Regions from separate parts of the Neobacillus sp. B4I6 genome, predicted to be linked through region 1. Evidence: a T-box and tRNA genes for the amino acid it is inferred to sense, from the RefSeq annotation. Region 1 holds a T-box; the other regions hold tRNA genes.
The links. A T-box is a leader RNA that pairs with one kind of tRNA and senses whether it is charged. The one in region 1 lies ahead of alaS (alanine--tRNA ligase), so its partner is inferred to be a tRNA-Ala.

Region 1 (3,287 bases):
CGAAAAGTCAAAGCGGAGACGATCTGGTTCTACAAGGGAACCAGCTTGGTTCACATGTTCGCCTAGAACGTCTTTTAAGGCTTGGTGTAACAAATGGGTTGCTGTATGGTTTTTAATAATTTTCACGCGGTTTTCAGCATCAACCTCAGCAGTCACCTTGTCGTTCGTTGTTAAGGTTCCTGATTTAACTACTACTTGGTGAAGATTTTGACCATTTGGTGCTTTTTGAACATCCTTAACCGTTATGCTAGAATCTACACCTGTTATCAAACCGCGGTCAGCAATTTGCCCGCCGCTCTCTGCATAAAACGGTGTCACATCTAGAATTAATTGTACTTCCTCGCCACTAGATGCTTTGTCGACAAGTTCACCATTTTTAATGATTGCTGCCACAGTAGAATTCGTTTTAAGTTCTTCATAGCCGACAAACTTACTTTCAACCTTAACATCTCTAAGGACACCGCCTTGGACCTGCATCGAGTCGACATCTTGTCTTGCTGCCCGGGCACGCTCACGCTGTTGCTCCATTTCTACTTCAAAGCCTTCATGATCAACCTTCATGCCCTCTTCTTCAGCATATTCCTCTGTTAATTCAACCGGGAACCCATATGTGTCATAAAGTCGGAAAATATCAGCACCAGTGATGGTTTCACTGCCTTTCTCTTTTTCCTTCTTAATCACAGTTGCTAAAATCGCTAAGCCTTCATGAAGTGTTTCATGGAAGCGTTCTTCCTCACTTTTGATAACTTTTTGAATAAAATCGGTCTTGTCTTTCACTTCCGGATAGAAATCATCCATGATTTCACCTACGACAGGAACAAGTTCGAACATAAACGGACGATTAATATTAATTTGTTTAGCATACCGGACAGCCCTCCGAAGCAAGCGGCGCAGTACATAGCCACGACCTTCATTTGAAGGCAATGCCCCATCGCCGACCGCAAAGGCAACCGTACGAATATGATCTGCAATTACTTTGAACGCAACATCGGTCTCTTTGTTCTGTCCGTATTTTTCGCCGGAAATCTCTTCTGTTGCCCGAATAATAGGGATAAATAAATCTGTATCAAAATTGGTAGGGACGTTTTGAACAACAGAAGCCATTCGTTCTAAGCCCATCCCCGTATCAATATTTTTCTTTGGCAGCGGTGTATAAGTACCATCCGGGTTATGGTTAAATTGAGAAAATACTAGGTTCCAGACTTCTAGATAACGGTCATTTTCTCCACCTGGGTAGAGTTCAGGATCCGTAGGATCATTTCCATACTCTGGACCGCGGTCATAGAAAATTTCTGTATTCGGACCGCTTGGACCTTCACCAATATCCCAGAAGTTCCCTTCAAGACGAATAATCCGCTCCTCTGGCAGACCAATGGTGTTATGCCAAATTTCATAGGCCTCGTGATCTTCAGGATGGATCGTAACTGAGAGAAGTTCTGGATCCCAGCCAATCCATTTCTCAGACGTTAAGAACTCCCATGCCCATTCAATAGCTTCTACTTTAAAATATTCACCGATTGAAAAGTTACCAAGCATTTCAAAGAATGTATGGTGGCGAGCTGTTTTTCCGACATTTTCAATGTCATTGGTTCTGATAGATTTCTGCGCATTTGTAATTCTAGGATTTTCAGGAACGACACGTCCATCAAAATACTTCTTTAAAGTTGCGACCCCACTATTAATCCATAATAGTGATGGATCATCATGCGGCACAAGTGATGCACTCGGTTCAATGGTGTGACCTTTTTCTTTACTAAAAAACTCTAAAAACATCGAACGAATTTGTGAACCTGTTAAATTTTTCATTAGTAGACCCTCCTTTTTTATAAAAAAGCATACAAAAAAGCCCTCATCCCAAAAACAGGGACGAGAGCTTGTCTCGCGGTACCACCCTGATTACGGATACAAAACACGTATCCATCTCTCAATAATCCCTTAACGCAGGAATACGGCAGTGGTTAGCTGCACTCCAGATTAGCTTTCTGTCGTCCTTCATCTAGAGCTTCTTTCAGCCAGGGAAGCTCCTCTCTTCTACGCAAATGCGTTACAGATGGTCTCTACAACATACTCAATCCTTCAACATTTTCATACAAATAATCATTCTATATCACGAATTATAGCTACCCGAAAAAAGTTTGTCAATCTATCACCCGCTTATGTGGAAGGTTCTTTTGCTTTCCTGCGAATAAAATGATTTTTCGCGTGAATAATAGCCACTTTTATTACCACTAAAACAGGAACAGCCAAGATAAGTCCAAGTATTCCACCGACTTCTCCCCCAGCTGTTAACGCCATCATGATTATTAAGGGGTGCATATGAAGACTTTTACCTACAATCAATGGAGATAGGATGTTTCCTTCTAGAAATTGAAGCCCAAAAACAATCACCATTGTAATCACAACTAATTTTACGGACGATGTGGCAGCGATGATGACTGCTGGTACAGCTCCGATGATGGGTCCAAAATAGGGAATGACATTGGTCACTCCAACAATCAAGCCTAAAATTAAAGAGTATTTTAGTTGAAATATCCAAAACAAAAGGGCTGAGACACTGCCAATGATTACACATACCAGAAGTTGCCCTCTTATGTAACTGCCCAGCGATTCATCAACGTCTTTTAGGAATAGTGTCCCCTTCTTCCGCCACTGTTTAGGGGTAATATACCATAGAGATCGTTTAATCAATTGAAAATCCTTTAGCATATAAAAGGCAATGAACGGAATGATCATCATTATTAAAGCAGAATTAAAAAAACTAATTAAAATATTTACAATGACTGACAAAAGAGAATCGAGCTTTTTTTCAAACGCATCAATTCCATCATTAATTCTAGTTTGCAAGCCGTCGGGCCATTCTCTTGTGTGCGATTGAAGCTTATCAATCCATCCTCTGTATTGCTCTGCTAAAACTGGCGCGCTCTCGGAGAGGTCTTTTATTTGGTCGATCATCGCAGGAACTCCCTTATATACGCAAATACCCAGACCACCAAAAAATAAAATATAGATAAGAAAAATAGCGAGTCCTCGATGCATGCCTTTTTGGTGTAATTTTTCGACAATTGGATGCAGCAAATAGGTGATAAATCCTCCAATCACAAAAGGGAGGATAATAATTGTTGCTGCCCTAAAGACAGGCATCCAAACAAAGCGGATTTTTAGAAACACATAGATGGCAATTAATAAAAGGAGTAAAAACCCGATGCGGTAATACCATTTCATTTGAATCTCCACGTTTTATGCCTCCTTTTCATGTTAGTTTTAGAGACACTTGGTGGAATTATGCA
Region 2 (3,287 bases), 330 kb from region 1:
TTTGTGCACCTAACGCAAGTATAATAGATATGACAGAAACTCCAACTGCTGCCCAGCGTGCCATACCTACTTGCTGCTTTTCTGTTGCATTTCCCTTTTTAAGGATAACGTTATAGAAATCATGGGCAAACGCTGAGGCAGCCGTCAGAACAAGGCCAGCAACAACAGCTAGAATAGTTGCAAAAGCGACTGCTGAAATAAAAGCAAATAACATATTTCCACCAAGAGCTTGGGCTAAAAGCGGAGCAGCCATATTTCCCGCTGGATTAGCTGCAACAATTGTACTGTTACCTACAAAAGCTGCCGCACCGAAGCCAAGAAAAATGGTCATAACGTAAAAAATCCCAATGATCCATGTGGCATAAACGACTGAGGAACGAGCAGTTTTGGCATCCTTTACTGTAAAGAAACGAACAAGAATATGGGGCAGACCAGCTGTTCCTAGAACTAGTCCCATGTTTAACGAAATCGTATCTAGGCCAATTTTGTATTTTACGCCAGGATTTAAGAAGGTCTCCTTTAACGGTGTTGCAGTTTTCATTTGTGCAAACATATCGGTAATACTCCAGTTAAATTTGGCAAAGACAATTATGGAGATGACTAAGGTACCGCCCATTAATAGGACGGCTTTAATGATTTGGACCCAGCTTGTTGCATGCATTCCTCCAAAAATAACATATACAGTCATTAGTACGCCAACAATTAAAACGGATGTGGTATATTCTAAGCCTAATAATAATTTGATAAGTGCACCTGCACCAACTAGCTGAGCAATCATGTAAAAAATCGAAATGGTTACCGTGTTCATGGCGGCAAAACCACGCACTTTTTTTGCATCAAATCTTGCAGCAATCATATCTGCAAAGGTATATTTTCCGAGGTTTCTTAGAGGTTCAGCTACCAAATAAAGTACAACAAGATAGGCAACTAGGAAACCAATGCTATAAAAGAAGCCATCAAATCCCGTTAAGGCGACTGCCCCTGCAATTCCAAGGAAGGATGCAGCGGACATATAATCCCCAGCGATGGCAAGTCCATTTTGCCAGCCAGTAAGACCTCCGCCAGCCGTGTAGAACTCACTTGCATTTTTCGTCCGTTTTGAAGCGAAGTATGTAATCACTAACGTAACAAAAACGATACATAGAAACATAGTAAATGCAGCTGTATTCATTAGTTAGTCCCTCCTTCTTGGATGACTTTATTAGCTAATTCATCAAATCTTGCTGCTTTTTTCGAGTAAAGCATACATAAAACCCATGTCATGACGAATTGTAAGAAAGCAAAGACCCATGCCCATGTTATACTTCCGATAAACTTATGATTTAACACTGTCGAATAGGAAGTTAATACAGGCAATGCAAAATAAAAACAAAAAAAGAATATGGTGATTGGCACGATGAATTTTTTCTTTTCGGAGAGTAATTTTTGAAATGATGATGATTGAACAATTGCAGTGTAATCGCTTTCAGAATTAACCTTAGTTTTTTTTGCCTCCAATGGTAGTTCCCCCTCTCATATAAAAGCCCTTTGTTCAAATCTGAGGTCAAATAAAAGACAATGCTGATTGGTCATTTGTTGAGGAAAAATAGATCGTGGCGGTAATTATACTGGAAGAAATTAATTTTTTAAAATTCGCTCCTTTAAATACAGATTTTTCTAAATTTTAAAATTACATTTTCGATTTTATTATATTGAGAAGGGAATTTGCAATAGGAAATTTCAAAAAAAGGTAAAAATACCCATTAAAAATTTATTAGGAGAAATAATTGAGAGGGTTGGATGTTATTTTGTAAATCAGAGAAATAAAAAAAACCCTTGCAGCGCAAAGGTTTTCGAAATATGGAGAATAGGGGGCTCGAACCCCTGACCTCTTGCATGCCATGCAAGCGCTCTCCCAGCTGAGCTAATCCCCCAGTTTATTGGTACAAGAAAAATTATATCTGTATTGCTATTATCTTGCAAGAGAAAATTTTGATTTAACATAAAATTTTTTTCTAGCCAATACTTTCGATTTCAACTTTCTGAACACCTTCTAAATTCGATACAGAGGAATACACATCGGTTGTCTTTTCACGGTAATCCACTGCAACTAAGATTTGAACAAGATGGTCCCCGTTGTCTAAATCTTTAATCTTAAGTCTACGAACAATATAATTTTTTTCTAATAAGAAAGAAATCGCTTTATCAATTTGATTTTGGTCTCTAATAAACAAGTGCAACATGACTTCTTTTTCCCGTAATTGTTTGGGACCAATGATCTTCATTAAAAATGGAACAAATTCCACACTAATCATAAGTAGCGCAACACCAACAAATGCCTCTATGAAAAAACCAGCTCCGACAGCTATGCCAATTCCTGCGGCTCCCCATATCATCGCAGCAGTAGTTAATCCTGAAATACTATCATTGCCCCGTCTTAGGATAACACCCGCACCTAAGAAACCAATTCCTGAAACAATCTGTGCTGCTAAGCGAAGAGGGTCCATTGTAATTTTAACATTATCCGAATTGGGAAACATATACGCCGATTCAATCGATACAATTGTCAGCAAACAACTCACAACCGAGATAACCAGACTTGTCTTAAGTCCAACTGGTTTCCTTTTTAATTCTCGTTCTAGGCCGATAATAAGGCCAAAAACAGCAGAAACACCTAACTTAATTAATATATGGATATCGATACTACTCATCTTTAGGTTCACGTCCAATTACACAGTCTGTTGACTGAAGTTTTGTTTGTTGTGGTGGTAGAAAATATAGAGCATTGGAAAAAATTAAAGGTTTTCCTATGTTGATTCTACACATAAACGAGTATCTAATGGAAGTACAAGTGGGAACTTATATTTTTATGTACTATGGAAATTATTTACTATTAATCAATAACCGTCTATTTATTATATGATAAGAAGGATCAAAAAAGGCTATATCAATGAGGTTTACATTTCCCTGTTTTTTATATGGTCCTTACTTTAGTAATAAGAATGAGCTTTTCAAAAAAACTTTTAAAATTATATTGCAAACATTAATTTATCATGTTATATTAAATCTCGTCCTCATCGAGAGAGTCAACTAACGAAAAAAAGATTTTTAAAAAGTTGTTGACATTAAGATGTTGGATATGATAAATTAATAAAGTCGCTTACGAGCGAATGAGAAATTGATCTTTGAAAACTAAACAAACAAAATCGTGCAAACAAACAAAATTTTAGTTTCAATTACGAAACTAAGCCAACGTAACAAAATGAGCTAATCAACTTTCTTGGAGAGTTTGATCCTGGCTCAGGACG
Region 3 (3,287 bases), 1.4 Mb from region 1:
CTAGATACCGGGCTTTTTGACGTTTGCTCTCACAATATGCAAACTTAATCAGTTTTTTTGCTTTTAATATCATCAAGTTCTCTTTAAGTTTTTCAAGTTCATTTTTGAGATCTAAATTTTGTAGCTTTGATCCATAAAGTCGTTCAAACAAACATCCTGATACCCAAGCCTGTTTGTCAAATCCAGCATCAAAAAAACTCAATTGTCACTTTTTCTAATTCAACTTTTTTCGCCAAGTGATTTCCCCCTAAAATTTCTAAAATATGCACTGTATTATTTTTCCATCAAAAATGGTGGATTTCAAGGGGGAGGTAAAAATATTTTTTCTACTGTTCCAAAAAGTCTACCCCGTGAAACGAATTGTCTGATAATTTAAGAGGACGCAAGATTAATATTTTAGCGTGTCCCAAAAAGGTTGTTCCAAAACTTAAGCGGATAGGATACAATTTTGTAGTATAAGAGATTACATAAAAGGAAGGAAACGTCAATGAAGAAGAAGAAGAAAAGAGTTATAACATTATTGTGTGTAGGGCTCACCATAGGGGCTATTGTATGGGTGGCTAGTGTGGCCCATGAACTTAAAAGTATGATTACAGATTTGAATATTGATTATTATGGTGATAACTATAAATCTAAATAGGAAATAAGGAAAGGCAGCATGAACAAGGTAGAGTAAGTGAAACATGGGGGGAAGAAAATGATTTACGGATATGCTAGGGTCAGTTCCAAGGATCAGAATTTGGACACTCAGTTTGCAGCCCTTTCTAAATTCGGAGTCGATGAAATTGTACACGAAAAAATTTCTGGTGTATCCAAACAAAGACCAGAATTAGACAAGCTATTAGACAAGTTGGAATCTGGAGACACGATTGTAGTAATCCGGATGGACCGATTAGGAAGAAGCTCCAGACAACTAATAGAATTGGTTGAGGATTTTGAAGCTAGGAATATTAATCTTGTGATTCTTGATATGAACATAGATACCAGGACGCCAACAGGAAAGTTCTTTTTAACAATCATGGCTGGCTTTGCTGAAATGGAAAGGACCATTTTAAAAGAGAAACAGCGGAATGGAATCGAGATTGCTAAAAGTAAAGGTGTTTATGAAGGAAGACCGAAGAAATACCACAAGAAACACGCTGGTCTTAAACACGCCATTGAGCTTTATAAATTGAACAAATACACGGTTAAAGAAATCACGGGAATGACTTCCGTCTCTAGATCTGCCTTGTATCGTGCTTTGAAGGAACAGGAAGAAAAGGTGCCGGTATTATAATGGACCATATTTGGAATGGTTTAAAAGAATGGGAAAGCATTTGGGAAGAACAGTTGCAAGCTGACAAGAATGGACCAGAGCATGAACATAAACAGCATAATCCTGTCTTCCCGACCAGTCGAACTGGATATTAACACTATGGGGCCTTGGGGCCTTAGCTCAGCTGGGAGAGCACCTGCTTTGCACGCAGGAGGTCAGCGGTTCGAATCCTCTAAGGCGCGTAAATGTAAAATTGGATAAAGATAACGAAAATAAGCCCACTCGTTAATGAGTAGGCTTTTATTGTTTTAATGCTGTAGCTTTAAAATAAAGTTTGATTAAATTCCTGTATTAATTAGAGTTTTTCTTTTTATGTTCTTACCGATGTTGTAAGGTAATGGTGAATAGATTGTGAATATTTTCACTTAAACTAACTGGGCAGGTTAGCATTCCTGTAGATCGTTAAATATCAGGTTTGAAAAAAATAGAGCCCCTCAGTAAGATACGAGTATAGAGACCAATCTAACTCAAAGTCTTAAGGAGGAAGCCCTACTATGAATTTTAAAATGCAAGACAAACAAAATCAACTAATCGAAAGAATTTCCGATACACATCTTATTGTTGGTGTGGATATCGCTCAACAATTACACGTTGCAAGAGCAGTTAACTTCCGTGGAATTGTAGTGGGAGACCCTATTACATTTGAAAATAATGAAGAGGGGTTTGTTAAACTACTAAACTGGATTCATGATTTAAAAAGATTAAAAAACTTAGATGCAGCAATAGTAGGTATGGAGCCTACAGGCCATTACTGGATTAACCTTTCAAAATGGTTATTTAACCAAAAAATTGAGGTAGTAACTGTCAATCCTCACTTAGTAAAAAGGAATAAAGAGAATCGTGATAATACTCAATCTAAGAGTGATAAAAAAGATGCATTAGTTATCGCAGATATGGTCAAAAACGGATACTATTCTTTTATTCGCCCATCCTCAGAATCATTTGAGAAACTTAGAGTTCTTATGTCTAACCGTGATGTGATTGTAAAACGTCTTGTAATGTCTCTAAATCAAATAAATCGATGGGTGGATATTGTCTTTCCAGAGCTGCGACAAGTGTTTAACGATGTTTCGTGCAAAGGAGCCATCGCAACCCTTCGTTTGTTTCCAACTCCAGATGAAATATCTTCAATGGAGTCACTAGATGTCCAGAGGGGATGGAAGTCATTAATGAAAAGATAACCAGGACCTAAAAAAGCTCAATTATTGATCAACCTAGCAAAAACTTCTATTGGAACTGGACAAGCTCTTGATGCTTATAAATTCCACCTAGAACAATTATTAGAAGAATATGACCTCGCTATAAAACAACTCGAAAGAGTTGAACAACAAGTTAAAGAAGTTCTCAATAAAATACCATTTGCAAAAAAACTACTTATGATTAAAGGAATAAGTGAAATTTCATTAGCTGGGATACTAGGTGAGTCAGGTGATCTAAGTGGATTCTCTCACGGAAACTCTCTATTACGTCATGCAGGATTACATCTAGCTGAAGCAAGTTCTGGAAAGTGGAAAGGTCAGATTGTTATTTCGAAGCGTGGAAGGTCAAGACTACGACGTTTCCTATACTTAGTAACCATGAGCCTTGTGATGAATAATCCTGAATTTAAAGCAATGCATTCCCATAATGTGAAGGTTAAGAAGCTAAAGAAAATGAAATCAATAATGAAACTGATAGGTAAATTAGCAAGGATTTTTGTAGGAATAGCACGACGAAACGAGTCTTACTGTCCAAATAAAATAAAAGAATTAATCCCTTTAGCAGCCTAGAAATAAATCATTAGTTTATAATATGTATCAATTAAAATAGTTAACCTTAATTTTGAATGTTGTCTTATTCGTAGGATTTCAAATATGTACGGAGTACCAGGTTTGTTCAACAAAAGGGCACTGCGACCCATCAGGTTATCATAACTGGCCTCCACCCCTTGGATAGGCATGACGAAGGAATGAGAGGGCAATTGACCCGTTGA

Region 2: it encodes a tRNA-Ala, which carries the amino acid that the T-box ahead of alaS (alanine--tRNA ligase) is inferred to sense. The anticodon was not compared.
Region 3: it encodes a tRNA-Ala, which carries the amino acid that the T-box ahead of alaS (alanine--tRNA ligase) is inferred to sense. The anticodon was not compared.

Annotation. Positions count from the first base shown of each region.
Region 1 is NZ_JBNPWB010000002.1:475,077-478,363, reverse strand. It holds gene alaS (alanine--tRNA ligase) at 1-1,806, opposite strand, end outside; T-box leader at 1,860-2,089, opposite strand; gene QF028_RS04135 (AI-2E family transporter) at 2,155-3,234, opposite strand.
Region 2 is NZ_JBNPWB010000002.1:143,199-146,485, forward strand. It holds gene QF028_RS02435 (solute symporter family protein) at 1-1,171, opposite strand, end outside; gene QF028_RS02440 (DUF485 domain-containing protein) at 1,171-1,497, opposite strand; tRNA gene QF028_RS02445 (tRNA-Ala) at 1,841-1,913, opposite strand; gene QF028_RS02450 (MgtC/SapB family protein) at 1,995-2,690, opposite strand; rRNA gene QF028_RS02455 (16S ribosomal RNA) at 3,257-3,287, shown strand, end outside.
Region 3 is NZ_JBNPWB010000002.1:1,912,801-1,916,087, reverse strand. It holds gene QF028_RS11560 (hypothetical protein) at 1-202, opposite strand, end outside; gene QF028_RS11555 (hypothetical protein) at 488-640, shown strand; gene QF028_RS11550 (recombinase family protein) at 698-1,276, shown strand; gene QF028_RS11545 (hypothetical protein) at 1,276-1,410, shown strand; tRNA gene QF028_RS11540 (tRNA-Ala) at 1,426-1,497, shown strand; partial or broken gene QF028_RS11535 (IS110 family transposase) at 1,810-3,084, shown strand.